Regions from separate parts of the Streptomyces sp. NPDC091972 genome, predicted to be linked through region 3. Evidence: predicted binding sites of a transcription regulator. Region 3 holds the regulator's gene; each other region holds the start of a gene.
What was found. Region 3 encodes HrcA, which represses chaperone genes, less so after heat shock. Its sites were predicted from a motif close to TTNGCACTCNGNNNNNCNGAGTGCNAA; they were not measured.

Region 1 (7,735 bases), on a different contig from region 3:
CATCCAGGAGGGCCCGTCGTCGATGGGCGACTTCACCGCCATGACCGAGGACGACTGGGCGCGGCGGGCCGACGAGTTCCGGATGCTGCCCGGCGAGACCCTGGCCGGCGTGCTGGCCGCCTACGCGGAGACGGCCGACCGGACGGACGAGCTGGTCGCCACCCTGCCCGACCTGGACGCCGCCCACCCGCTGCCCAAGGCCCCGTGGTTCGAGGCCGGGGCCCAGTGGTCGGCCCGCAGGGTGCTGCTGCACATCGTCGCCGAGACCGCCCAGCACGCCGGCCACGCCGACATCGTCCGGGAGGCCCTGGACGGCGCCAAGAGCATGGGCTGACCGGAGCCCCCCGCAGGTGCAGCACCATCTGCGGGGGCTCGACCCCCTCGTACCCTGAAACCATGAACCACGCCCAGCTCACCGCCCTAGGCCGTGCCCTCCGTGTGCTCGGGGAGCACGGGGACGCCCTCACCGGTGACACCCCGGACGCCAAGCTGCACGAGATGAAGGGCGACCTCAAGCGGGCCCTGGACCTCCTGGAGGACAGCGTCTCCGCCGCCGCCCCCACCACCCGCTGCGCCGAGCACCCGAACGGCCCGGTCGACGAGAACGCCCCCGACCTGTGCCTGCTGTGCGAGACGCGGCGCAGGGCGGCCCGCCGCGCCGAGATCAACGGCCCCTCCGCACGGCCCCGCTCCACCGAACCCGCGCCCTCCCGGTACGGGGTGCGGGAGGACCGGCCCCAGCCCCAGCAGCGCTGGCTGCCGGAGCAGTGGACCGGCCAGGAGTGGCAGCTGTGCGGGACACCGCGGCGGGACCGGCACGAGGCCGAGCTGTACCTCGCCGCCCAGCGCCGCGGGCCGCGCGCCGCGATGGCGTACCGGCTCGTCCACGAGTTCACCGACTACGAGGTGCTGCGGGTGTGGGGCACCCCGGTCAGGGTCGACATCGAGCCGCTCGGCAACCTCTAGCAGCGCCGCCTACTTCAGCAGCGGCAGCGCCGCGAAGTCGTACCCCTCCCACAGCCGCCGCGCCGCCTCCTCCGGGTACGGCCGCACCTCGGGCGTCACGTCCAGGACCTGGGTGGCGCGCCCCACGCGGTCGAACTCCGGCCACCCCGGGTCCCCGGTTCGCGCGAACCCGGTCCACGCCGACTGGAAGCGCGTGGTCAGCGTCCTGGCCTCGTCCGGCACCCCGGTCCCCGCGAACAGCAGGGCCCCGAGGTCGGCGTCGTACGTGCCGAACAGCAGCGGGACGTCCAGGGCATGGCAGGCGCCGAGCGCGCCGCCGAACGCCGGTGCGCTCCAGGTCAGTTCGTACAGGTGGGCGCGCCCGCCGCCCGCGGTCTGCGCCTCCGCCAGCCGCAGGGACGGGATGCCGAACAGCCAGTCGGTCTGCACCCGTTCGTAGAGCTCGGTCGGGGTGGCCTCCGGGAAGGCCTCCCGGTAGGAGCGCTCGCCGTCCGGGCCCGGCGCGAAGGTCCGCAGGGCCGCGGCCGCCTGCTCCTCGGTGATCTTGCCGAGCCGCTCGCCGAGGGCCAGGAAGAGCCGGTACTCGTCCCGGTTGTGCCCGACGAGCAGTTCCACGTCCCGCCCGGCGCCCGCCGCCAGCGCCTCCCAGGGCGTGCACGGCAGCACCTCCCCGTCGACGACCGGGGCGAAGGGCGTGAGCGTCGGCGCCGCCTGGCCCCACCGGTCGCCGAACTCCCGCATGCGCGGGCCCAACCGCTCCCCGGCCGAGGGGAGTTCACGGGGATCGACGGCTGACAGCGCGGTGGCCGTCGCCGCCTGACCCGCCTCCTTGGCGAGCTCCACCGCTATGTCCCGGGCGAGTCCGGCGGTGAAGTACGTGCCGGGCACGCTCTGCGCGACGGCCCGCCCGAACAGGCCCCGCGCGGCCGGCATCGCCAGCAGCGAGGCCACCGACCCCGCGCCCGCCGACTCCCCGAACACCGTGACCTGCCCGGGGTCCCCGCCGAACGCCGTGATGTTGTCCCGCACCCACTCCAGCGCCGCGACCTGGTCCAGCAGCCCCCGGTTCGCGGGCGCCCCCTCCAGCAGGGCGAACCCCTCGATGCCGACCCGGTAGTTGAGGGTCACGACGACCACGTCACCGGCGCGCGCGAGGTGCTGGGCGTCGTAGCCGGGGTTGCCCGCGTGGCCGAGCTTGTAGGCGCCGCCGTAGATCCACACCATCACGGGACGGCGGGCCGCGGGGTCCGGGGCGGGGGTCCAGACGTTGACCGTCAGCCAGTCGTCACCGGTGGGCGCCGGCAGTGCCACCGCCCGGTCCCCGAAGGCGGGCTCCTGCGGGGGCGGGGGCCCGAAGGCGTACGCCTCCCGGGTCCCCTCCCAGCCCCTGACGGGCCGCGGCGCCTGGAACCGCGCCGCGCCCACCGGCGGTTCGGCGAACGGGATTCCCCGGAAGACCACCAGTCCGTCCTCGGCCCGCCCGCGCACGGCACCGGCCGCGGTGCGCACTTCGAGACCCTCGGCTGACGTCATCGGTCGAACTCCTCACAGGTCGGGGCTGCTCCGCTTACTCCAGCCCACGTCCCTTGCCTGGGTCAACCAACCCGGGGAGCCCTGTGCCGTCAGCTCAACGACTTCAGCGCGGACGCCTCGTACGGCTTGAGTTCGTCGAACCGGCCCGCGAGCACCTTCGCGGCCCACTCGGGGTCCTGGAGCAGCGCCCGCCCGACGGCGACCAGGTCGTACTCCTCGCGCTCCAGGGAGTCGAGCAGGTCGTCGATGCCCCTGACCGGGGAGCCCTCGCCCCTGAAGCCCTTGATGAAGTCGCCGTCGAGACCGACCGAGCCGACCGTGATGGTGGTCCTGCCGGTGAGCTTCTTGGTCCAGCCGGCGAGGTTGAGGTCGGAGCCCTCGAACTCGGGCAGCCAGTAGCGGCGGGTGGAGGCGTGGAAGGCGTCGACACCGGCGGCGGCGAGCGGGGTGAGGATCGCCTCCAGTTCCTCGGGCGTCTCGGCGAGCCGCGCCTTGTAGGCCTCCTGCTTCCACTGCGAGTACCGGAAGATGACCGGGAACTCGGGTGACACCGTCTCCCGCACGGCCGCCACGATCTCCGCCGCGAACCGCGTACGGGCGACCGGGTCGCCGCCGTAGGCGTCGGTGCGGCGGTTGGTGCCCGCCCACAGGAACTGGTCCAGGAGGTAGCCGTGGGCGCCGTGCAGCTCCACGCCGTCGAAGCCGATGCGCTCGGCGGCGGCCGCGGCCTCGGCGAACGCGCCGATCACGTCGTCCAGGTCGCGCTGGGTCATCGCCTTGCCGGTGGGCTCGTCGGCGCCGATGCGCAGGCCGGAGGGGCCGACCGCGGGGGCGTCGGCGTAGGGCGGCTGCCCCTGCTCGCGCACCATGCCGATGTGCCAGAGCTGCGGCACGATGGTGCCGCCCGCCGCGTGCACCTGCTCGGCGACCTTCGCCCAGCCCGCGAGCTGCTCCTCGCCGTGGAAGCGCGGGATGCTGTCGCTCTGCCCGGCCGACTCGTGGCCGACGTACGTGCCCTCCGTGACGATCAGACCGACTCCGGCGGCCGCGCGCCGGGAGTAGTACGACGCCACGTTCTCGCCGGGGACGCCGCCCGGGGAGAAGGAACGGGTCATCGGCGCCATCACGATGCGGTTCGGGACGGTCAGGCCGTTGATGTGGGCCGGACGCGAGAGGATCTCGGCGGCACGGGAGGGGGCGGAGGCGGTCACGTGGGGGTACTCCTCGGTATGTGCATACGCATGGACCTTGCAACAGGTGCCAACCGTGCCGTGCTCCTCAGGATTTCCCGTCGCGTTGTGACCCCGGTCACGCATGCAGAAAGCCCGCCCCGCGTCTGCGGGACGGGCTTCGTGTCGAGCGCTGGGCAGGCCTTGCACCTGCATTTCCCCGCAGGAAGCGGGGCGTCTTTCCTTGGACCACCAACGCGTAGTCGACCGACGGGAGTTCACGTCGAGCGGCTCGTGATCAAGCATAGCGCAAGAAACGACCGGGGGCGGCCACCCCCTGTTCCCAGGAGTGGCCGCCCCGGCAAGGACGTTGATCGACCGTCAGGCCTCGCGGCCCGGGGGCGGTCAGAAGTCCATGTCACCGCCCGGCATGCCGCCACCGGCGGGCGCGGCGGCCTTCTCCGGCTTGTCGGCGATGACGGCCTCGGTGGTGAGGAACAGCGCGGCGATGGAGGCGGCGTTCTGCAGGGCGGAACGGGTCACCTTCGCCGGGTCGATGATGCCCTCGGCGATCATGTCGACGTACTCACCGGTCGCGGCGTTGAGGCCGTGGCCGACGGTGAGGTTGCGGACCTTCTCCACGACGACGCCACCCTCGAGACCACCGTTGACGGCGATCTGCTTGAGCGGGGCCTCCAGGGCGAGCTTCACGGCGTTGGCGCCGGTCGCCTCGTCACCCTCGAGCTCCAGCTTCTCGAAGACCTGGGAGGCCTGGAGCAGGGCCACGCCACCACCGGCGACGATGCCCTCCTCGACGGCCGCCTTCGCGTTGCGAACGGCGTCCTCGATGCGGTGCTTGCGCTCCTTGAGCTCGACCTCGGTCGCGGCACCGGCCTTGATGACGGCGACGCCACCGGCGAGCTTGGCCAGGCGCTCCTGGAGCTTCTCGCGGTCGTAGTCCGAGTCGCTGTTCTCGATCTCGGCGCGGATCTGGTTCACCCGGCCGTTGACCTGGTCCGAGGAGCCGGCACCGTCGACGATGGTGGTCTCGTCCTTGGTGATGACGACCTTGCGGGCGCGGCCCAGGAGGTCCAGGGTCGCGTTCTCCAGCTTGAGGCCGACCTCCTCGGAGATGACCTCGCCGCCCGTGAGGATGGCGATGTCGCCGAGCATGGCCTTGCGGCGGTCACCGAAGCCCGGGGCCTTGACGGCGACGGACTTGAAGGTGCCGCGGATCTTGTTGACGACCAGGGTCGACAGGGCCTCGCCCTCGACGTCCTCGGCGATGATCAGCAGCGGCTTGCCCGACTGCATGACCTTCTCCAGGAGCGGGAGCAGGTCCTTGACGGAGCCGATCTTGGAGTTGGCGATCAGGATGTACGGGTCGTCGAGCGACGCCTCCATCCGCTCCATGTCGGTGGCGAAGTACGCCGAGATGTAGCCCTTGTCGAAGCGCATACCCTCGGTGAGCTCCAGCTCCAGACCGAAGGTCTGGGACTCCTCGACGGTGATGACGCCTTCCTTGCCGACCTTGTCCATCGCCTCGGCGATGAGCTCGCCGATCTGGGTGTCGGCGGCGGAGATGGAGGCCGTGGAGGCGATCTGCTCCTTGGTCTCGACATCCTTGGCCTGCTCGAGCAGGGCGGCGGAGACGGCCTCGACGGCCTTCTCGATACCGCGCTTGAGGGCCATGGGGTTGGCGCCGGCGGCTACGTTGCGCAGGCCTTCCTTGACCAGGGCCTGGGCGAGCACGGTCGCGGTGGTCGTACCGTCACCGGCGACGTCGTCCGTCTTCTTGGCGACTTCCTTGACCAGCTCGGCGCCGATCTTCTCGTACGGGTCCTCGAGTTCGATCTCCTTGGCGATGGAGACACCATCGTTGGTGATCGTGGGGGCGCCCCACTTCTTCTCGAGGACGACGTTGCGGCCCTTGGGGCCGAGCGTCACCTTCACGGCGTCCGCGAGCTGGTTCATGCCGCGCTCGAGGCCGCGCCGCGCCTCCTCGTCGAACGCGATGATCTTGGCCATGTGAAGTGGTCCCTCCAGGACTGGGGGTGATTCCTTCGGACCGCGCCCGCGCCCGCGACGGACGGCTCGCCGGCCTGTGGATCCTTGCCCCACATGGCCTGCGGGCCTCACCGACCCGGTCCATCTTTGTCACTCTCACCTTCAGAGTGCTAACGCCAATGATTAGCACTCGGCATGGTCGAGTGCAAGCGCCTGCCGAAGACCGGGGTGGGTTCGCTGCGCGGGCTCGGGCCGGTGAGGGCCGGCCCGCGCCCTTCCCGGCACCCTGGATCGCGCGCCCCGGAGGCGATGGGTTCGGCAGTCGGGCGGCTACCGGCCGGTGGGAGCTGAGCGCGCAGTTCCCCGCGCCCCTGGGCAGGTTGCAGTGGCCCGGCGCCACGGACGATCAGGGGCCGCCGCAGGCATCCAGGGGCGCGGGGAACTGCGCAGAAACGCCCGCCCCCACCGAACCCGCACCCGAAACCCCACCCGCGCCCGCACAGGACCCCGTTCAACCACCGGAGGTACATGCCGAAGGGCCCGTACCCATGACTCCCCATGGGGTACGAGCCCTTCGGTGAAGAACGAAGAACGACGCTGTTGTTACCCGGCGCGTGCTTCAGCCAGTCGCGAGACGGACCATGTCCGCCTGCGGCCCCTTCTGACCCTGCGAGATCTCGAACTCGACCCGCTGGCCCTCTTCAAGGGTGCGGTAGCCGTCCATCTGAATCGCGCTGTAGTGGACGAAAACATCCGCACCACCGTCGACCGCGATGAAGCCGTACCCCTTCTCCGCGTTGAACCACTTGACGGTGCCCTGAGCCATGCCTAACTCCCCTATTACTGGCCCTTGCACGGATCCACACTTCGTGGATCCGGGTCAGACCTCACCCCCCACATGGTTGGGGGCGTGCGCCGGAACGCGTCGACCGCGGCTGAATGTATCTGTCCAACTGCCGTCTGCAACAGGTCAATCGGACGAGAATTCTGGACGGAAGGGGTCCGGAATGTAGTGAGAATTCACCCGAATTCGGGGCAAGTCGGGCCCCATAAAAGGAGCATAAGACACAAAGAACCCACACACTTTGGCTACTTCTCGTCGCATCCGAAGTCGGAACTCATATGCGCCCGGCATGAAGGAAGCAGCAGCTTCCCCAACTGTACCGCGCTCAACCATAGAGAATTGCCCCCTCCGCTTCTCTCGCGGAGGGGGCAATCGGATGAACACTCGGTAATTTCTGTTACCGAAGGTAATGACCAGTCATACGGTCACCCGCCGGCGACCGCCGGGATGATGGAGACGCCGGCCCCGTCGGGCGTCGCCGTCTCCAGTCCCTGCTCGAACCGCACGTCGTCGTCGTTCACGTACACGTTCACGAACCGCCGCAGCTTGCCCTGGTCGTCGAGAACGCGCGCGGCGATACCGGTGTGGTTCTTCTCCAGATCTGCGATGACCTCGGCGAGGGTCCCACCCTCGGCCTGCACCTCGGCCTGTCCGCCGGTGTAGGTGCGCAGGATGGTGGGGATTCGGACGGAAACGCTCATGTTCAGGACCTCCGGTCGGGTTGGGGCTTCAGGGGCGCGGGGCGGTGTCGATTCGCGGCTGCCGCCGCGTGGGCGCGACCGGCCCCCACCGGCCCGCAGACGGACAACGACCTCTTACGCGAGACCAGCCTCGCGGAACGAATCCAGGTTGGGCCGGATCGTCGCCGTCAGACCCGTACCCGCCACCGCGTCCAGCGTCTTCAGACCGTCCCCGGTGTTCAGTACGACGGTCGTCAGCGAGGGATCCAGCACCCCGCTCTCGATCAGCTTCTTCGTCACCCCCACGGTCACCCCGCCCGCAGTCTCCGCGAAGATGCCCTCGGTCCGCGCCAGCAGCTTGATCGCGTCCACGATCTGCTCGTCGTCGACGTCCTCCACCGCGCCGCCGGTGCGCCGCGCGATGTCCAGCACGTACGGGCCGTCCGCAGGGTTGCCGATGGCGAGGGACTTGGCGATGGTGTCCGGCTTCTGGGGCCGCACCACGTCGTGCCCCGCCTTGTAGGCGACGGAAACCG
Region 2 (7,735 bases), on a different contig from region 3:
GGAAGGAGACGAGCCGGACCCGCCCGGCCCGCAGCCCGGCGATGGCGGCGACCTCCTCCTCCGCCGCGGTGAGGCCCGCCAGGATGCCCGAGGCGTGCCGCACCAGGGCCTGGCCCGCCTCGGTCAGCCGCATCTCGCGCCCGCTGCGGACGAGCAGCGGTGTGCCCACGGACGTCTCCAGGGCCTTCATCTGCTGGCTGACGGCGGGCTGGGTGCAGCCCAGTTCGCGCCCCGCCGCCGAGAAGGAGCCGGTGGCGGCGACGGCGCGCAGGACACGGAGATGTCGGGCCTCGATCACCCTCCGAGGATAAGCCGTGCTTTGACACATCACCGAATAATGCGTGGCACCTTTGGGACCAGGTCTTCTACCGTGCCGCCATGAAGCTTCTGTCGGTGAATCTCGGCGGCGTGAAGGCCGTTACGTACACGGACAACCCGGAGGGGGTCACCGGGATCGACAAGCGGCCCGTCCAGGGGCCGGTGCGGGTGGCCGCGCCCGGGCCCAAGGGCATCGGCGGCAGCGGGCTCGCCGGGGACGCGGTGTGCAAGAGGCAGCACCACGGCGGCGACGACCAGGCCGTGTACGCGATGGCGCGCGAGGACCTGGACGAATGGGAGGGCGAGCTCGGCCGGGCGCTGGCCAACGGCGCGTTCGGCGAGAACCTCACCACCGAGGGCATCGACGTCTCCGGCGCGCTGATCGGCGAGCGCTGGCGCATCGGCCCCGAGGTGGTGCTGGAGATCACCAGCGCGCGGATCCCGTGCGGCACCTTTCAGGGCCACATGGGTGAGCGGCGCTGGGTGAAGCGGTTCACGCAGAAGGGCGCACCGGGCGCCTACCTGCGGGTGATACAGCCGGGCGAGATCCGTGCCGGGGACCCGGTCGAGATCGCGCACCGGCCCGACCACGACGTGACGGTCGCCCTGGCGTTCCGCGCGATGACCACCGAACGGCCGCTCCAGCCACGGCTGTTGGCGGCGGGTGAGGCGCTCCATCCGGAGCTGCGGGAGTGGGCGCAGGCGTACGTGGAGAAGTACGGCGCCTGACGGCCCCTCGGCAGACGGGCGCTGTCGGTCCCGGTCATTAACCTTGCGCCATGACAACGGCATTGATTACGGGATCGACCGCGGGCATCGGTGCCGCGTTCGCACGACGGCTGGCGGCTGACGGGCACAACCTGGTGCTGGTGGCCCGCGACACCAAGCGGCTCCGGGAACACGCGACCGAGCTCCACGACCGGCACGGCATCGAGGCCGAGGTCCTCACCGCCGACCTCGCCACGGATCCCGGCATCGAGGCGGTCGCCGCCCGCCTGTCGGACCGCAGGTCGCCCGTCGACCTCCTCGTCAACAACGCCGGCTTCGCCAACAAGGGCCGCTATCTCGACGTCTCCGTGGCGGACGAGCTCACGATGCTCAAGGTGCACTGCGAGGCGGTGCTGCGGCTGACGTCGGCGGCGTCGGAGGCGATGCGGGAGCGGGGCCGCGGGGGCGTCGTGAACGTCGCCTCGGTGGCGGCTTTCCTGCCCCGCGGGACGTACGGCGCCTCGAAGGCGTGGGTCGTGCAGTTCACGCAGGGCGCGGCGCGGGACCTGGCGAGCAGCGGGGTCCGTCTGATGGCCCTGTGCCCGGGGTTCGTGCGGACCGAGTTCCACCAGCGGGCCGGGATGGGCACGGACAACATCCCCGGCTGGATGTGGCTCGACGCGGACAAGGTGGTCGCCGCGGCCCTCGCCGACCTGGCCCGCGGCAAGACCCTGTCGATCCCGGACCCGCGCTACAAGACGCTGATGGGGCTGGCGAAGGTGGCGCCGCGGGGACTGCTGGGCGGGATCACGTCGCGGACGGGGCGGAAGTACGGGCCGCAGTGACCGTCCCGCCCGACGCGTGCCGTCTCGGCGCCGGCGGGCGGACAATGGTGCCGTGACACCCAGCCCAGGGGGGCCGGAGGTGGTGGCGAGATGACCTTCGTACAGCTCATCGATTGCAGGACCAGCCGTTTCGACGAGATGGACCGGCTGATGGACACATGGGTCGAGCAGACCAAGGGGAAGCGGACCGCGACGCACGCGGTGGTCGGCAAGGACCGGTCCGACGCGTCGCACTTCGTCGAGATCGTGGAGTTCCCGTCGTACGAGGAGGCGATGCGGAACTCGGGGCTGCCGGAGACCGAGCGGATCTTCCAGGGGATGGTCGCGCTGTGCGACGAGATGCCGACCTTCACCGACCTGGACGTGGTGCGGGACGAGCAGCTCGAACCGGCCGTGGCGCGGGAGTTCTTCGAGCGGGCCGGGCGGGACGGCACGGCGGAGCTGTTCGAGCGGTTCACCGACGACTACGTCGACCACGATCCCGCCAACCCCGGGGACCTGGAACTGGCGGCTGCGCGCGAGGAGTACGAGGGATGGCGGCGGGCCTTCGTCTTCGCCTTCCGGATCGACGACCAGATCGCGCAGGGCGACCGGGTGTGCACCCGCTGGACCTGGACCGGTAAGCACACCGGCGAGTTCGTGGGGATCCCGGCGACCGGGCAGGACGTCACCATGACCGGGACCACCTGGCACCGGTTCCGGGACGGGCGGATCTGCGAGGGATGGTGGAGCTACGACCGTGCGGGGCTGATGGAGCAGCTCGGGGTACTCGGGCAGTGACCGCCGGGACCTGGTGACCCGCGAAGGGGAAAGCCCCCGTTCCCTCTCGGCGAGGGAACGGGGGCCTCCTTACGAGCGGTTCGCTCAGTGGGAGTGGCCGTGGCCGTGCCCGGCGGCGGCCGGCTCCTCCTCTTCCTTCTTCTCGACGACCAGGGTCTCGGTCGTCAGGAGGAGGGAGGCGATGGAGGCGGCGTTCTCCAGGGCGGAGCGGGTGACCTTGACCGGGTCGATGACGCCGGCCTTGACCAGGTCGCCGTACTCGCCGGTCGCGGCGTTGAAGCCCTGGCCCTTGTCGAGCTCGGCGACCTTGGAGGTGATGACGTAGCCCTCGAGGCCCGCGTTCTCGGCGATCCAGCGCAGCGGCTCGACGACGGCCTTGCGGACGACGGCGACACCGGTGGCCTCGTCGCCGGTCTTGCCGAGGCCGCCCTCGAGCACCTTGGCGGCGTGGACCAGAGCGGAGCCACCACCGGAGACGATGCCCTCCTCGACCGCGGCGCGGGTCGCGGAGATGGCGTCCTCCAGACGGTGCTTCTTCTCCTTCAGCTCCACCTCGGTGGCGGCGCCGACCTTGATCACGCACACGCCGCCGGCCAGCTTCGCGAGGCGCTCCTGGAGCTTCTCGCGGTCCCAGTCGGAGTCGGTGTTCTCGATCTCGGCCTTGATCTGGGCGACCCGGCCCTGCACGGCGGCGGAGTCACCGGCGCCGTCGACGATCGTGGTGTCGTCCTTGGTGACCGTGACGCGGCGGGCGGAGCCCAGCACGTCCAGGCCGACCTGGTCGAGCTTGAGGCCGACCTCCTCGGAGATGACCTCGGCGCCGGTCAGCGTCGCCATGTCCTGGAGCATCGCCTTGCGGCGGTCACCGAAGCCGGGGGCCTTGACGGCGACCGCGTTGAAGGTGCCGCGGATCTTGTTGACGACCAGGGTCGACAGGGCCTCGCCCTCGACGTCCTCGGCGATGATCAGCAGCGGCTTGGAGGCACCCGCCTGGATGACCTTCTCGAGCAGCGGCAGCAGGTCCTGGATCGAGGAGATCTTGCCCTGGTTGATCAGGATGTACGGGTCGTCGAGGACGGCCTCCATACGCTCCTGGTCGGAGACCATGTACGGCGACAGGTAACCCTTGTCGAAGGCCATGCCCTCGGTGAAGTCCAGCTCCAGACCGAAGGTGTTGGACTCCTCGACGGTGATGACACCGTCCTTGCCGACCTTGTCCATCGCCTCGGCGATGAGCTCGCCGACCTGCTGGTCCTGGGCGGACAGCGCGGCGACGGCGGCGATGTCGGACTTCTCGTCGATCGGGCGGGCGGTCGCGAGGAGGTCCTCGGAGACGGCCGCGACGGCGGCGTCGATGCCCTTCTTCAGGGCTGCCGGGGAGGCACCCGCGGCGACGTTCTTCAGGCCCTCGCGCACCAGCGCCTGGGCGAGCACGGTGGCGGTGGTGGTGCCGTCACCCGCGATGTCGTTGGTCTTGGTCGCCACCTCCTTCACCAGCTGGGCGCCGAGGTTCTCGTACGGGTCCTCGATCTCGACCTCGCGGGCGATGGTGACGCCGTCGTTGGTGATGGTGGGAGCGCCGAACTTCTTGTCGATGACGACGTTGCGGCCCTTGGGGCCGATCGTCACCTTGACCGTGTCGGCAAGCTTGTTGACGCCGCGCTCGAGGGCGCGACGGGCGTCCTCGTCGAACTTCAGGATCTTCGCCATGGGAGCGTGAGCCCTCTCGGAAATCTAGGTGAAAAGAGACTGCGCCCCGGGCGCCCGGCTTGTTAGTGGTCGCGGGGGCCAGGGGCGCAGCTCGAAGAAATGCTGGGGTGAATTACTTCTCGATGATCGCGAGCACGTCGCGGGCCGAGAGGACGAGGTACTCCTCGCCGTTGTACTTCACCTCGGTGCCGCCGTACTTGCTGTACAGCACGATGTCGCCGGTCTGGACGTCGAGCGGCAGGCGCTCGCCGTTCTCGAAGCGGCCCGGGCCCACGGCCAGGACGACGCCCTCCTGGGGCTTCTCCTTGGCGGTGTCCGGGATGACCAGGCCAGAGGCGGTGGTCTGCTCGGCGTCGAGCGGCTGGACCACGATGCGGTCCTCGAGCGGCTTGATGGCAACCTTGGAGCTGGTGGTCGTCACGATCCGACCTCCCCCTTCGGAGATCTCACGGGGTTAACTGTCTGAGGTGGCGACCAGGTGGATCCGTCGTCGCGGGTGCCGGACCTGCCCGTCGCTGTGTTGGCACTCTCCAGGGGGGAGTGCCAGACCCGAGACTATGACCGTGATTAGCACTCGGTCAAGCGGAGTGCCAATCGCGTCTTCGACGGGACCTCCGGCGGGGCCTCCGGCCGGCTCTTCGGCGGAACCTCCGGCCGTGTCCTGAGGCGGGGTCCGCGGAGCACCCCTACAGGTAGTCCTCCAGCCGTCCCACCGTCAGTCCCCGCCGCTCGATCTCCCGCAGCAGCCTCGTCGTGCGCTCCGTCAGGGTCGGGCCCGTCGTCTCCCCCGACGTCACCGAGACGATGTCGCCGGCCCGCAGCTCCCGCCGCTCCCCCTGCGCCGCCACGCTCCACAGCACCACCGCCGAGAGCCCGCAGTCGGCCGCCGCGCGCAGGGTCGTGCGGTCGTACGTGCCGTAGGGCGGCCGGAACAGCCGCGGCCGGATGCCGAAGCGGGACCGCACCTTCTCCTGCTGGCCGCAGATCTCGGCGCGCTGTCCCGCGTACGGCAGACCGCGCAGGGCGGGGTGGTCGAGGGTGTGGTTCTGGATGCGCGCGCCGACCGCCTGGAGGCGCGCGAAGTGGCCGTACCCGGGGCCGACGACGCTGTCCGTGAGGAACATGCTGACGGGCAGCCGCAGTTCGCGGACCAGGTCGACGAACCGCGGGTCCCGCTCGGCGCCGTCGTCGTAGGTGAGGAAGACGACCTTGTCGGACGTCTCGACGCGCCGCACGACCGGCGGCAGCCCGTCCCGGCCGGCCGCCGCGCGCGCCGGCACGCGCGGCGGCGCCGGCAGCGGGGAGGTCAGGCCCCAGTGGCGGTACGGCCGTCCGTCCGCCTCGGCCGGGCCGTACGGCCCCACGCGCTGGGCCGCCTTCTTCCCCAGCCGTTCGATGGGGTCCACGGACTGGGCGCAGCCGGCGAGGAGTACGGCCGCCAGCCCTGCGGCGACCAGGGACCGCGGCCTCACAGGTAGTCCTCCAGGCGGGCGACGGCGTACCCCTCGGCCGTGACCTTGTCCAGGAAGCGGCGGACCATGTCGGTCATCGTGCCCTTCCAGCCCTCGCGGCCCCGGAAGTGGCTGAGCACGATGTCGCCGGGGCGGATCCTGCGGTCCCACTCGCGGTACTCCCAGTGGTCGGCGAAGACCTCCTCGTTCCAGATCGGCGCGTACCGGATGCCGCAGGACCTGGCCGCGCGCAGGGTGTCCTCGTTGTAGTTGCCGTAGGGCGGCCGGAAGAGCACGGGCCGGGTGCCGTACCGCTTCTCGATGACGTCCTGCATCCCGCAGATCTCGTGCTTCTGGCGGGCGTAGGACAACCCGGGCAGGTAGCGGTGGTGGAGGGTGTGGTTGTCGAGGGCGACTCCCCTGTCCCGCATCCTCCTGAAGTAGCCGTAGTCGTCCTTGACCAGGTAGTTGCTGAGGAAGGCGGTGTACGGGATCCGCAGCTCGCTCGTCATCCGCAGGAAGGCGGGGTCCTTCTCGGCGCCGTCGTCGATGGTGAGGAAGACGATCTTCTGGTCGGTGGGGACCGTGGTGAAGACCGGCGGCAGCCCCTTCTCCTCGTGGCCGTCGACCTCGAAGCCCTCGCGGGTGGTGATGCGGGGCTTGGTCACGGGTGCCGGCGGGGCCGTCAGCGGGACCCTCTTCAGCCCCCAGCGCCTGGCGGTGGCGATCCGGGACTGCTCGGCGCGGAGCCGGGCGGCCCGGATGACGGACTTGTCGGCCTGGAGCTCGGCGGCGGGGGCCGGGGGCGCCGGGAGGGGCTGCCGCCGTGCGTCGGTCCCGGCCGGGCGGGCGCAGCCGGAGGCCAGGGCGGCCGCGGCCAGGAGGACGAGTCCGCCGCGGATCGACACCCCCAACGCACCCTTTTTGTAAGTTTGTCCTACTGTTCCCATGGCGCCGGATCCTCGCAGGTCACGGCGTCGCCGCCGGGCCGACACCGCCGCCCGGCAGCGGACCGTCCACCGACTGGCCCACAATGACCCGGTGAACGACCTCGCCCCTCTCCTCACCCCCGAGGGCCGTGCTCTCCTCGACGACGTGCGCGGCACCGCCCCCGCCGACGAACTCGCCGTCGCCACCCGGCTGCGCCGCGAGCACCCCGCCGAACTGGTCTCCGCGGCGCTCGGCCAGGCCCGGCTGCGGCAGCGGGCGGAGGCGAAGTTCGGGGCCGAGGACGCGGGGCGGATGTTCTTCACGCCGAACGGGGTCGAGCAGTCGACGCGGGCGAGCGTGGCCGCCTACCGGGCCCGCAGGCTGAGGTCCATGGGCGTCACCTCCGTGGCGGACCTGTGCTGCGGGATCGGCGGCGACGCCATCGCGCTGGCCCGGGCCGGGATCCGGGTCCTCGCGGTGGACCGGGACCCGTTGACGGCGGCGGCCGCCCGGGCCAACGCGGAGGCCCTCGGGCTCGCCGGCCTGATCGACGTACGGGAGGCGGACGTCACGGAGGTCGACACGGCCCCGTACGACGCCGTGTTCGTGGATCCGGCGCGGCGCGGCGGGCGGGGCCGCATCTTCGACCCGGAGGCCTACTCGCCGCCCCTGTCCTGGGCGGTCCGGGCCGCCCTCAAGGCCCCGCACGCGGCGCTGAAGGTCGCGCCGGGCATCCCGCACGAGGCGGTGCCGGCCGAGGCCGAGGCGGAGTGGATCTCGGACGGCGGGGACGTGAAGGAGGCAGTGCTGTGGTTCGGCACCGCACCGGGGGCGGTCCGGGCGACGCTGCTGCCGGGACCGCGGACCCTGCTCGGCCGCGGGCTGCCCGACCCCGAAGTCCGTTCCGTGGGGCGGTACTTGTACGAGCCGGACGGTGCCGTCATCCGCGCCCATCTGGTCGCCGAGGTGGCGCAGGAGGTCGAGGGCGGACTC
Region 3 (7,735 bases):
CGAGTCCGGTGGCCGGCGCGAACTCCAGGGCGTCCTCGCCCTCCGCGTCCGTCACCCACACCACCCACTCCTCGCCCTCCGCGCGGAAGGTGCGCGGCAGCCGTGCGCGCACACCGGGCTCGGCGGCGAGCGCGCGGGCCGGGCCCGAGCGGTGGGTGACCCAGTGGACCGCTCCGCGCACGGCGACCGCGCTGCCGCGCCCGGTGTGGTCGGGGGCGGCCGAGCCGAACCAGCGGGAGGCGTCCACCGGGAACGGCTGCCGGTCGGCGCGCTGTCCGCCGAGCCGTACCTCCAGGCGGCGCGGTTCGGCGCCGTCGAGGTCGTCGAGGATCCACAGCTCACCGGCCGAGGTGTAGACGACCCGGGTGCCGTCACCGGAGGCGTGCCGGGCGTAGTAGCCGTCGAGGGGGGTGTGCCGGCGCAGGTCGGAGCCGTCGGCGAGGGAGGAGTAGACGGCCCCGGTGCCCTCGTGGTCGGAGAGGAAGGCGATCCGGTCGCCCGCCCACACCGGGTACTCCAGATTCCCGTCCAGCTCCTCGTGCAGCCGTACGAACTCGCCGTCGCCGTCGCGGTCGATCCACAGCTTGCCCGCCGTGCCTCCCCGGTACCGCTTCCACCAGGCGGCCTCCCGGCCCATCGGCGCGGAGAGGAGCACGGTCGCCGGGCCGAGGGCGACATGGCCGACGGGGCCGTACGGCAGGGTGGTGCCGGGTCCGCCGTCGAGCGGGACGGTGTGCGCCCAGCTGCGGCGCAGGCTCGCCTGGCCGTGGGTGGTGATCGCGAGGATGTCGCCGTCCGGGGTCCAGCCGCGCACCTGGGTGCGTGCGCTGCCCCAGTGGGTCAGCCTTCTGGAGGGTCCGCCGTCGACCGGGGCGATGTGCACCTCGGGGGCGCCGTCGCGGGCGGAGGTCCAGGCGACGGTGGTGCCGTCGGGCGAGATCCGGGGGTGGGTGACCGGGACGTTGTCCGCGCTGACCCGCCAGGCACGTCCGCCGTCGAGCGGCGCGAGCCACACGTCGTCCTCGGCGGTGAAGGCCACCGACTCGCCCCGCAGGTGCGGAAACCGGAGATATGCAGACGTCGCAGGCTGTGTCACCCGATCACCCTATGCACGGCCGGGCCCCCTGCACAGACGTTTCGATCACTTGCCGTCGGGCCAGCACTGCGGGTCGTTCTGGCACCAGATCGTCCTGGTGACGGTCACGGTGACGGTCGGGCCGTTCCGCCCCGGGTTGTTGACCGGGGGCGTGGGCGTGGCATCGCAGTCGCCGAGCCCGTCGACGTGGAACCACTGCCTGCCGCCCACGGTGGCGGTGAGGTCCCCGCGCACACACGCGCCGCTGACGGTCCGGGTCACCTTGCCCTTGACGGTGATGTCCTTGCCGTCCCGCGTCTTGCCGTCGCAGTCGACGGTGGCCACGGTGTTCACGGTGGCGCTCGGCGTCCGGTCGCCGTCGCCGTACGTGGCCGTGCAGGTCAGCCAACTCACGTCGGCCTTCTGCCGGTTCAGCTCCTTGGTGACCAACTGGTCGGTGGTGTACGAGACGGTCGCGGAACTGACCGCGCCGGCCGGATCACAGGCGGCGATCCCGCCCACGGCCAGCACGACACCCCCGGCCGCACCCGCAACTCGCACCCCGCGCGGCCGACGCCCTTCCCGCCTCAACGCCACCATGAGAGGCAGCCTGCCACCGCGTGCCGTCCGGCGGTAGGGCGCATACGGTCATTGAGCGCGCCGGTCGTGGGTGACCCGGCGTCGACGTGACCGCGATCGCCGGACGGGCTGAATGACACGCAACCGGCGTCGCGAAGTACCGTCAGCCGCGCAGCAGCAGCCACTCCTGGAGCTCCACCAGGTTGCCCTCCGGGTCCTTGAGGTGGGCGACGCGCATGCGGTCCGTCATGGGGGCGGGGCCGTGCAGCAGGGTGGCGCCGCGGGCGGTGATCTGCTCGCAGTAGGTGTCCAGGGCGTCGACGCGCAGGACCACCAGGGAGCGGTGGCCGGTGGCCGTGTCGCCCAGTTCGCCCAGGACCCGCGCCATCATCGAGCGGTCCTGGAGCGCGATGCCCGCCGAACCGGTGGCGGGGCTGAACTTCTCGTACGGCCCCTCCGTCGCCCCCGACTGGGGCTTGAGGCCGAGGACATCGGCGTAGAAGCGGTAGCAGGCGGCGAAGTCGGTGACGAGCAGGCGCACTTGGGCGAGTTCCACGGGCGTCCTCCCAGGGGTCAGGACCAGCGGCCGGTGCGGCCGAGGAGCAGGGCGGCCGCCGCGGTCCCGGCGGTCGAGGTCCGCAGCACGGTCGGCCCGAGGACGTAGGGGCGGGCGCCCGCCTCCTCGAAGAGCGCCAACTCGTCCTTGGCGACGCCTCCTTCGGGTCCTACGACCAGCACGATCTCACCCCGGTCGGGGAGTTCGGCGGTGGCCAGCGGCGCGCTGCCGCGTTCGAAGTCGGAGTGGAGCACGGCGGCGAAGTCGGCTTTGGCGAGAAGTGCGGCAACCTGCTTGGTGCTCGCCGCGTCCGCGATCTCCGGGAAGCGGACCCGGCGGGACTGCTTGCCGGCCTCGCGGGCGGTGGCCCGCCACTTGCCGAGCGCCTTCAGACCCCGGTCGCCCTTCCACTGGGTGATGCAGCGGGCCGCCTGCCAGGGCACGACGGCGTCCACGCCGACCTCCGTCATGGTCTCGACGGCGAGTTCACCGCGGTCGCCCTTGGGGAGCGCCTGGACGACGGTGATCCGGGGCTGCGCCTGGGGTTCCTCGCTCACCGAGTCGAGCCGGACGACCAGCCGGTCCTTGCCCTCGGCGGCGAGCACCACGCAGTCGGCCCGGCGTCCGACGCCGTCGGTGAGGATGACGTCCTCGCCGGGCTGGAGCCGCTTCACGGAGACGGCGTGGCGGCCTTCGGGGCCGTCGAGGACGTACCGGCCGCCGTCGCCTGTGTCGAAGTGCTCGACCACGAACACCGGTGCGGTCATCGCAGGTCCCCCTTGCCCGACAACGCTGTCCTGGCGGCCTCGAGTTCGGCCGCGAGTATCTCCACGAGCTGCCCGGCGGGCAGTTCGCGTGCCAGCCGGTGCCCCTGGCCCGCCCACAGCGCCATGCCCTGGGCGTCACCGGCCTTGGCGGCGGCCTTGCGGAGCGGGGCGGTCAGGTGGTGCACCTCGGGGTAGGCGGCGGGGGCGTACGGCCCGTGCTCGCGCAGGAAGCGGTTGACCAGGCCGCGGGCCGGTCTGCCGGAGAAGGCGCGGGTCAACTCGGTGCGGACGTAGAGGGGGTTGGTCAGCGCCTGCTTGTGCACGTCGTGGGCGCCGGACTCGTGCGCGGCGAGGAAGGCCGTGCCGAGCTGGGCCGCGCTCGCGCCGGCGGCGAGGACGGCGGCGATCTGGCTGCCGCGCATGATGCCGCCGGCGGCGACGACCGGGATGCCGACCGTCTCGCGGATCTGGGTGACCAGGGAGAGGAGGCCGAGCCCTGAGCCGTCCTGCTCGGGGAGGTCGCGGTGGGTGCCCTGGTGTCCGCCGGCCTCGACGCCCTGCGCGATGACCGCGTCGGCGCCCGCGTACTGCACGGCGAGGGCCTCTTCGGGGGTGGTCGCGGTGACGAGGGTGAAGGTGCCGACGCGGCGCAGCGACTCCAGGGCGTCGCTGCTCGGGACACCGAAGTGGAAGGAGACCACCGGCACGGGGTTGTCGAGGAGTACGGCGAGCTTGGTGTCGTACCCGTCGTCCCGGCCGCTGTCGCGGTCGCCGAGCTCGGTGTCGTACCAGGTGGCCTCACCGGCCAGCTGGTGGGCGTAGACCTCGACGGCCGCCGGGTCGGCGTACTCGGGCTGCGGCATGAAGAGGTTCACGCCGAAGGGGCGTCCGGTCAGCCCGCGAAGCTGCTTGATCTCCTGGTACATCCCGTCGGCCGTCTTGTACCCGGCGGCGAGGAAGCCGAGCCCTCCCGCCTCGGACACGGCGGCGGCGAGCCGCGGCACGGAGACGCCGCCCGCCATGGGGGCCTGCACGATCGGAAGCGGGCAGAGATCGGTCAGTGCGGAGGACATGACGGCATGTTGTCACGTCCTCCGAACAAGTCCGAATCCGACCTTGGGACGGCTCAGCTACGCCCGCCCCACGGCTCAGGTACGCCCGTTGAAGGCGTCCTTCAGCCGCGAGAACAGCCCCTGCTGCCCCGGCTGGAACTGCCCCGTGGGGCGTTCCTCGCCGCGCAGCTTGGCCAGCTCGCGCAGGAGGCGTTCCTGCTCCGGGTCCAGCTTGGTCGGGGTCTGGACCTCGACGTGGACGATGAGGTCGCCCCGGCCGCCGCCGCGCAGGTGCGTGACGCCCCGGCCGTGCAGCGGGATCGACTGGCCGGACTGGGTGCCCGGGCGGATGTCGACCTCCTCCATGCCGTCGAGCGTCTCCAGCGGGACCTTGGTGCCGAGGGACGCCGCCGTCATCGGGAGCGTGACCGTGCAGTGCAGGTCGTCGCCACGCCGCTGGAACTGCGAGTGCGGGAGCTCGTGGATCTCGACGTAGAGGTCACCGGCGGGACCGCCGCCGGGGCCGACCTCGCCCTCGCCCGCGAGCTGGATCCGCGTGCCGTTGTCCACACCGGCCGGGATCTTCACGGTGAGCGTGCGGCGCGAGCGGACCCGGCCGTCGCCGGCGCACTCCGGGCACGGCGTCGGGACGACGGTGCCGAAGCCCTGGCACTGCGGGCAGGGGCGGGACGTCATGACCTGGCCCAGGAAGGACCGCGTCACCTGCGACACCTCACCGCGGCCGCGGCACATGTCACACGTCTGGGCGGAGGTCCCGGGCGCCGCGCCCTCACCGTTGCAGGTGGTGCAGACGATCGCCGTGTCGACCTGGATGTCCTTCGTGGTGCCGAAGGCCGCCTCGTCGAGTTCGATCTCCAGCCGGATCATCGCGTCTTGGCCGCGCCGGGTCCGCGAGCGCGGGCCCCGCTGCGAGGCCGTGCCGAAGAACGCGTCCATGATGTCCGAGAAGTTCCCGAACCCACCGGCGCCGAAGCCGCCCGCGCCACCGCCGCCCGCCTGCGAGAGCGGGTCGCCGCCGAGGTCGTAGACCTGCTTCTTCTGCGGGTCCGACAGCACCTCGTAGGCGGCGTTGATCTCCTTGAACCGCTCCTGGGTCTTGGGATCCGGGTTGACGTCCGGGTGCAGCTCGCGCGCGAGCCGGCGGAACGCCTTCTTGATCTCATCCTGCGACGCGTCGCGGCGCACGCCGAGAACGGCGTAGTAGTCCGTGGCCACTTACGACTCCGCCAGGATCTGTCCGACGTACCGTGCCACTGCGCGTACCGCTCCCATCGTTCCCGGGTAATCCATGCGGGTCGGTCCGACCACGCCGAGCTTGGCGACTGCCTCGCCGCCCGAACCGTAGCCGACCGACACCACCGAAGTGGAGTTGAGTCCCTCGTAGGCGTTCTCATGACCGATACGGACGGTCATGCCCGAATCCCCGGCCTCGCCAAGCAACTTGAGGAGCACGACCTGCTCCTCCAGCGCCTCCAGGACGGGCCGGATCGTGAGGGGAAAGTCATGTCCGAAGCGGGTGAGATTGGCGGTGCCGCCGATCATCAGCCGCTCCTCGTTCTCCTCGACGAGCGTCTCCAGGAGAGTGGAGAGCACTGTGGAGACCGTACCCCGGTCCTCGACGTCGAAGCCCTCGGGCAGGTCCTCGACCAGCTGGGGCACGTCGGTGAACCTGCGCCCCGCGACCCGGCTGTTGAGACGCGCCCGCAGATCGGCCAGCGAGGCCTCCCCGAAGGGGGCCGGGCAGTCGACCATGCGCTGCTCGACCCGGCCGGTGTCGGTGATCAGCACCAGCATCACGCGTGCGGGGGCGAGCGAGAGCAGCTCCACGTGCCGCACGGTCGAGCGGGTGAGGGAGGGGTACTGCACGACGGCGACCTGCCGGGTCAGCTGCGCGAGCAGCCGCACGGTCCGCGCCACCACGTCGTCGAGGTCCACGGCGCCGTCGAGGAAGTTCTGGATCGCGCGCCGCTCGGGCGCGGTCATCGGCTTGACGCCCGCCAGCTTGTCGACGAACAGCCGGTAGCCCTTGTCGGTCGGGATCCGCCCGGCACTGGTGTGCGGCTGGGCGATGAACCCTTCCTCCTCCAGGACCGCCATGTCGTTGCGCACGGTGGCCGGGGAGACTCCGAGGTTGTGCCGCTCGGTCAGGGCCTTCGACCCGACGGGCTCCTCGGTGCCGACGTAGTCCTGGACGATGGCGCGCAACACCTGAAGCCTGCGTTCACTCAGCATCGCGCGCACCTCCAGAGGTCGTTCCCTTGGCGTCTCGCCTGGCACTCTGTCCGTCCGAGTGCCAACGCTCCCGGGCCAGTGTACGGCGGTGGGGTACTCCCTGGGCAAGGCTGGTCCCGGCGTGACGGGTCGTACGGCTAGCGTCGCGGTATGACGGTGACTTGGGAAGAGCTCGGGTGGGAGCGGGTCGCGACCGGGGTGGGGCGGTGCCGGCTGCCCACCTGGGACTGTACGGCGGGCCTGGTGATCGGCGAGGGCACGGCCCTGTTGGTCGACGCGGGCTCCGGTCTCGCGGAGGGCGCCCGGCTGCGCGCGCAGGCCGGGGAACTGGCCGGCCACCGTGTGACCCATCTCGCGCTCACCCACCCCCACTTCGACCATGTCTTCGGTGCGGCGGCGTTCGCGGGGGCGGAGGTGTTCGGCGCGGTGGGCGTGGAGACGGTGCTGACGGGGCGGCTGGGCCGGGCGGAACTGCGGGCGGACGCGGTGCGCAACGGACTGGACCCGGAGGCGGCCGACGAGGCGGTGGACGCGCTCGTCGCGCCCCGGCACCACGTCTCGGGCGAGTGGACGCTCGACCTCGGCGGCGGCCGCCAGGTCCTGCTGGCGAACGTCGGCCCCGGCCACACGGCCCACGACCTCGCCGTCCTCGTCCCCGGCACCCCGGAGGTCGTCTTCTGCGGCGACCTGGTCGAGGAGTCCGGCGAACCGCAGGCGGGCCCGGACGCCGTGCCGCGGCACTGGCCCGCCGCGCTGGACCGGCTGCTGGAGCTGGGCGGCGAGGACGCGCGGTACGTGCCCGGTCACGGAGCGGTGGTGGACGCGGCGTTCGTGCGGGCCCAGCGGGACGTGCTGGCGGCACGCTTCGGCGTGTCGTGGTGATCCCCCACGCGGTTCTCCTATCGTCATCCGAATGCGCCAGTACTCCGCCGACCTGACCCCTCCGTGGAAGAAGCCCAAGCCGGTGCCGGAGGTGCCCGCCGAGCCCGGCCTGGTGGTCGAGGAGCCCGGGACCGGCTTCTGCGGCGCGGTGATCCGCTGCGAGGCGGGCACGGTGACCCTGGAGGACCGCTTCGGCAAGCACCGGGTGTTCCCGCTGGAGCCCCGCGGCTTCCTCCTGGAGGGCCGGGTGGTGACCCTGGTCCGGCCGTCCGCCGCCGCTCCCGTACGACCGTCCCGTACCGCGTCCGGCTCGGTGGCCGCCCCCGGCGCACGCGCACGCGTGGCCCGCGCCGGCCGCATCTACGTCGAGGGCCGGCACGACGCGGAACTGGTGGAGAAGGTCTGGGGCGACGACCTGCGCATCGAGGGCGTGGTCGTGGAGTACCTGGAGGGCGTGGACGACCTGCCGGCGATCGTGGCCGAGTTCGCGCCGGGTCCGGACGCGCGCCTCGGCGTCCTGGTGGACCACCTGGTGCCGGGCAGCAAGGAGTCCCGCATCGCGGCCTCGGTG

Region 1: the regulator HrcA is predicted to act here: its motif matches at 5,859-5,885, upstream of groL (chaperonin GroEL).
Region 2: the regulator HrcA is predicted to act here: its motif matches at 4,929-4,955, upstream of groES (co-chaperone GroES).

The regions. Positions count from the first base shown of each region.
Region 1 covers NZ_JBIVSV010000010.1:210,501-218,235, forward strand. Annotated here, with positions in the region: gene ACIQJT_RS28020 (DinB family protein) at 1-334, shown strand, start outside; gene ACIQJT_RS28025 (hypothetical protein) at 397-966, shown strand; gene ACIQJT_RS28030 (carboxylesterase/lipase family protein) at 976-2,499, opposite strand; gene ACIQJT_RS28035 (NADH:flavin oxidoreductase) at 2,589-3,710, opposite strand; gene groL (chaperonin GroEL) at 4,074-5,696, opposite strand; gene ACIQJT_RS28045 (cold-shock protein) at 6,295-6,501, opposite strand; gene ACIQJT_RS28050 (MoaD/ThiS family protein) at 6,945-7,220, opposite strand; gene thrC (threonine synthase) at 7,335-7,735, opposite strand, start outside.
Region 2 covers NZ_JBIVSV010000011.1:200,320-208,054, forward strand. Annotated here, with positions in the region: gene ACIQJT_RS29665 (LysR family transcriptional regulator) at 1-298, opposite strand, end outside; gene ACIQJT_RS29670 (MOSC domain-containing protein) at 379-1,047, shown strand; gene ACIQJT_RS29675 (SDR family NAD(P)-dependent oxidoreductase) at 1,098-1,871, shown strand; gene ACIQJT_RS29680 (ester cyclase) at 1,962-2,651, shown strand; gene groL (chaperonin GroEL) at 2,736-4,361, opposite strand; gene groES (co-chaperone GroES) at 4,474-4,782, opposite strand; gene ACIQJT_RS29695 (polysaccharide deacetylase family protein) at 5,048-5,833, opposite strand; gene ACIQJT_RS29700 (polysaccharide deacetylase family protein) at 5,830-6,762, opposite strand; gene ACIQJT_RS29705 (THUMP-like domain-containing protein) at 6,854-7,735, shown strand, end outside.
Region 3 covers NZ_JBIVSV010000002.1:256,699-264,433, forward strand. Annotated here, with positions in the region: gene ACIQJT_RS06465 (S41 family peptidase) at 1-1,096, opposite strand, end outside; gene ACIQJT_RS06470 (hypothetical protein) at 1,142-1,675, opposite strand; gene ACIQJT_RS06475 (VOC family protein) at 1,818-2,210, opposite strand; gene ACIQJT_RS06480 (16S rRNA (uracil(1498)-N(3))-methyltransferase) at 2,228-2,977, opposite strand; gene ACIQJT_RS06485 (nitronate monooxygenase) at 2,974-4,050, opposite strand; gene dnaJ (molecular chaperone DnaJ) at 4,126-5,265, opposite strand; gene hrcA (heat-inducible transcriptional repressor HrcA) at 5,266-6,282, opposite strand; gene ACIQJT_RS06500 (MBL fold metallo-hydrolase) at 6,433-7,164, shown strand; gene ACIQJT_RS06505 (DUF3097 domain-containing protein) at 7,196-7,735, shown strand, end outside.